2 regions of the Microbacterium sp. sgz311019 genome follow, and region 1 is predicted to be linked to the other one. Evidence: predicted binding sites of a transcription regulator. Region 1 holds the regulator's gene; the other holds the start of a gene.
The links. Region 1 encodes LexA, which represses DNA repair genes until DNA is damaged. Its sites were predicted from a motif close to TCGAACANNTGTTCGA; they were not measured.
Positions count from the first base shown of each region.

Region 2: AC0NZN_RS04620 (HNH endonuclease signature motif containing protein) is a predicted target of LexA. The motif match lies at 1,169-1,184, and genes of this name have one in related genera.

Region 1 is NZ_JBWAXO010000010.1:117,840-120,235, reverse strand. Features, by position in the region: gene AC0NZN_RS15860 (histidinol-phosphate transaminase) at 1-233, opposite strand, end outside; gene AC0NZN_RS15855 (LysM peptidoglycan-binding domain-containing protein) at 277-666, opposite strand; gene lexA (transcriptional repressor LexA) at 921-1,616, shown strand; gene AC0NZN_RS15845 (hypothetical protein) at 1,781-2,396, shown strand, end outside.
Region 2 is NZ_JBWAXO010000002.1:374,468-376,863, forward strand. Features, by position in the region: gene AC0NZN_RS04620 (HNH endonuclease signature motif containing protein) at 1-1,158, opposite strand, end outside; gene AC0NZN_RS04625 (class I SAM-dependent methyltransferase) at 1,281-2,393, opposite strand.

The DNA.
Region 1 (2,396 bases):
TCGGCGAATCCCTCGCGCAGAGCGGTGAACTCGCGGTCGGGGTACCGGTTCACATCGCGCAGCGCGATGGCGACGGAGTCGAGGATGTCGTCCGCGACATCCTGTGGCACGGGATGCGTGTTCTCGTTGACGTTCAAGGCGACCGGGAGCGGAACCTGCGGTGCGCCGTAGGGCTTCACGCCGCGCAGGTCGTCCCGGATGGGCAAGTCTTCGAGGGGGCTCACCCATCCCATCGTACGGGCCGCCACAGCGGGTGTTTCGTCGTGGGTCGAGGCCTCAGTGCCCGGCGGAGTACTGCGCCGGGATCGCGAGCTCCTGGCCGGAGTCCACCGTCACGCTGTCGAGCGCGTTCAGCCGAATGATGCTGTCGACGACATCACGCGGATCCGCCTGCGGCGCCACCTCTTCGGCGATCGTCCACAGCGACTGGCCGGGCTCGACCGTGACGGTGCGGAAGTGCACAGGGGCCCCCGCATCCTTCGCCGCGAACGCCGCTCCCCCGCCGACGACGAGCGCAGCGAGGATGCCGGCCACGGCCGGAAGGGCCGCCAGGCCGGCCACGACGCGACGACCACGACGCGTGAGCCGCAGGCGCGTGGGGTGCGCAGACGCTTCGGAGCGAGGCACGGCATGGATGCCGGTCACAGTCATCCCGATGGTGGTCATGTCGTCCTCCTGGTGGCGAGAGGTTCGCATCGGCTGCTCGGTTGGGAGCGCAGGGTGCGAACTTCTTTTCCGAAGTTACTTTCGATGTTCTAAACTGTCAAGCAGGACGTCGAATCGGATGCGGATCCCGAGCGACACGCGCCGGCTTCGGCCGCCTTGTCGTCGTCACCGGATACCGTTTCGACAGGAAGAGCACACCACCGACCTCCGACATTCGAAGACGACTGCCAGGCGGCAGAAGACAGGAGAGCCTCATGACCGACACTCCGAGCACTCAGCGCGAACGCGCCGAGCGTCCGCAGACGCGTCGTCGCAAGAGCCTCAGCGACAAGCAGATGGCGATCCTCGAGGTCATCCAGCGCTCCATCGCGCGCTACGGCTATCCGCCGAGCATGCGCGAGATCGGGGATGCGGTGGGCCTGAAGTCGCTGTCGAGCGTGACGCACCAGCTCAACCAGCTCGAGCTCAGCGGTTACCTCCGCCGCGATGCCGGCAAGACCCGGGCTATGGAGGTGCTCATCGACATCCCCGGCGTCGCGAGCGAGAACCCGGCCGACACGGCGCCCGCCGTCGGCGACGCCGCTCTCGTCCCGCTCGTCGGCCGCATCGCCGCGGGAGTGCCGATCACCGCCGAGCAGCAGGTCGAGGAGATCTTCCCCCTCCCCCGACAGCTCGTCGGCAAGGGCGACCTCTTCATGCTGAAGGTCGCGGGCGAGTCGATGATCGACGCCGCCATCTGCGACGGGGACTGGGTCGTCGTCCGCTCGCAGGCCACGGCCGAGAACGGCGACATCGTCGCAGCGATGCTCGAGGGAGAGGCGACGGTCAAGACGTTCCGCCAGCGCGACGGACACACGTGGCTGCTGCCGCGCAACTCCGCGTTCGAGCCGATCCTCGGCGACGACGCGACCGTGCTCGGCAAGGTCGTGGCGGTGCTGCGGGCGGTGTGAACCGCCTGAACGGTTTCATCTCGGTCTCATACTGATCGGGGGATGCCGCGGCGCTGCCTCGTCCGCCACAATGGTCGCAAACGCCCCTGGCTTCCATTCAGGCCGGGCGGCGCTCGGGGATAGGTGGGGACCGGCGCGATGAGCGCCGAGGAGAGGGGCACCCGATGACCGACACGACTGCAGCGCCGCCCGTGGCACCGCCGAGCACGGCGGAGCTCGAGCGGCGGATCGCCCAGCTGGAGGCCGAGAACGCGCGACTGGCTGCCGCGGGCGCGGGCGACGGCGCACGCGACGCCAAGAAGTCGAAACCGAGCGGGGGCGGCTGGCGCGCCTTCGTGTCGGCGCTGTGCATCGTCATCGCCGCGATCCTCGTGCCTGTGTCGATCGTGAGCGTGTGGGCGCGCACCCAACTCGTCGACGAGCAGACCTTCGTCGCGACGCTGGCGCCGCTGGCGAACGACGTGCACGTGCAGAACCTCGTCATCAGCGAGGCGATGGACGCGATCGATGCGAAGGTCGACTTCAATCAGATCACCGGCGACGTCATCGACGGCATCTCCGGTCTCGGCCTCGGGCCCCGCGCCACCGACGCCCTGAAGCTCCTTCAGAAGCCCGCGGCCGACGGCCTGCACAACCTCGTGCAGACGGGGATCACGAAGGTCGTCCAGTCGGATCAGTTCGCCGATGTGTGGGCGACCGCCGTCCGCGGGGCCCACCGCGCCCTCGTGACCACCGCGACCTCCGACGGCAACGGCGCCTTCGTCCTCACCGACCAGGGGC
Region 2 (2,396 bases), on a different contig from region 1:
CAGCGGATGCAGATTCGTCAGATTGGTCGGACCACGGTGCGGTCCATGAAACTCCAGCCAATGGTCGATGTCTGCGTCTGCGGCAGGATGCTCGCATCCATCCACCGCGCACGTCGAATAGGCGAGCGTCAGCCACTCGACCTGCGCTCGCGTCGCCTTCCTCGACCGGCGGTCCATGTCGAGGATGACGCCGGTGACCGGGTCTGTGAAGACGCGGGTGAATGAGCCCTCACGGAGGAGGGCGGCCACCGCGGTGTACTGATCGATCGGAGTCGTTGCATCGACGAGCGGTTCCCGATTGAGGTCCGGACCCGCGCCGCGGCGTCCGCCCTGTCGAACCGTCGCCCGGGCAGCGCCCGAGAGCGTCGACACCGGAACGGTGACGAGCACCTTCGTCTTGACGGCCGTCGCCGTGCCCGCTCCGCGCAGCCATGCCGACAGCAGATCGGCGCGGATCTGATCTCGCGTCCGCCCGCGCCGATCGACCTTCGCGACATGCTTCGCCGTCGACGTGAGGCGACGCTTCGCTGCAACTGCCTCCGCGAGCGGAAGATATGCGGACAGCCACGCCATGCCATCGTCGACGGGTTCGACGACCACGCGACGGCGGGCCGCGGCATCCCGATGCCGCGTCTCCGGGGGGACCTGGGACAGCCGTCGCGCGACGCGTCGGATGTGCGCCCGGAATCCGGTCGAGCCGAGCCTGACGACAGCGTCGGCGACCTCGGTGTCGAACTGCGCCGACACATCCGCCCCATCACCGATCACCGCGAGGAGCGCCACCGCGGCCTCCACCTGCGTGAAGGCGGCGAAGCCGTCGAGTGCGCGCTGCCACAGGCGAGGGAGCTTCGTCTTCGCGGTCTCCGCGGTCGCGGCGATGCCCTGGATCGTGGTCTCCGAGAGGCCGAAGCGCAGCGCGGCATCACGCAGCACCGCCCGTTCGGCGATCTCGACGGCGTCCGCGTGCACGCTGAACGCGTACACATGCGGATGAGACCTCGTGAAGGAGAGGAGCTCGGCCACGGTCTCGGCGCGCGCGGCAGAGCGCTGGTTCACGGCGAACTGGTCTTCGAGGATGCTGTCGAAGAGATGCGCGAGCAGCGTTGCATCCGGTGATTCCCCGGAGGAAGAAGAATCGATGCGAGCGGCACTTGACATGCCTTTACTATAGAACATAGATTCGCATCATGCAAACACGCTCAGCCATTCGCGGGTGCCTCGATCGACAAGCGCGACCAGTCCGCCGACGCGTGCAGTCAGAGCGGCGAGACGCCGGCGCGTCAGCGCCGGGTCGAGGCCGTCACCGTGAACTTCGCGTTGCGGGCGATCTGCCGGGTGGGACCGACGATCCGGTCGAGCACGGAGCGGTACCGCAAGGCCGAGTTCCACACGCACCACAGCTCGCCGCCGCTGCGCAGGACACGCGCGGCATCGGCGAACAGCCGCGGCGCGATGTCCTCGGTCACCGCTGCGCCCACATGGAACGGCGGATTCAACGCGATGAACGACGCCGAGCCCGCCGCGCGCGACGACAGCAGATCGTCCCGCGCCACCTCCACCCGATCCGCCACGCCGTTCGCGGCGACGGTCTCGCGGGCGGATGCGACGGCGGCCGCAGACTGATCGGACGCATACACCCGGACCGACGGATGCCGCAGGCTCACACTCGCGGCCACGACCCCTGTCCCGCAGGCGAAGTCCACGACCTCGTCGGGGAGGCTGTCGGGAAGCGACTCGAGCAGGAACCGCGTGCCGATATCGATCGTCGGACCGGCGAACGCGCCGCCGTAGGCGCACACGACCAGTCCGTCGACGACCGCACGCCGCGCCACCGGATCCGCACCGTCCTGCGGGCCTTGCGCGATCAGCACGCGCGACTTCTGACGAGCAAGCGAGACAGCCAGCGAACGGAACCTCTGCCGCAGCACATCGTTCATCGCCAAGCTCATGTGCTTCAGCCGCCCTCCGGCGACGACCACGACATCGGGCGCGGCGTGCGCCGCGACGAGCCCCGCGATGTCTCGCAGCGCGTCGAGCGACCGCGGCAGCCGCAGCAGCACCACGCGGGCGTCGACGACCAGGGAGGCGTCGAGCGGCATCGAGCGATAGGTGTCCTCCATGCCGAACCGCGCAGCGTTGGCCGCCAGGGCCAGCTCGCCGGCGAGCGGATCCTGGTGCACCCGAAGGCCGCGGGCGCCCGCATCCGCCGCCGCCAGCGTCAGCGCGCCGTATCCGTCGCCGATCACGACGACGTCCTCGAGTCCGGTGTGCAGGGTCGCCCACTCGTCGAGGATCAGACGGTCCGCGGCATCCATCGCCGGAAGGTCGGGTCCCTCGAGGTCCGGCCAACGCCGCAGAGCCTCGGGGGAGAAGCGCGCCGCGGGGAAGGACATGGC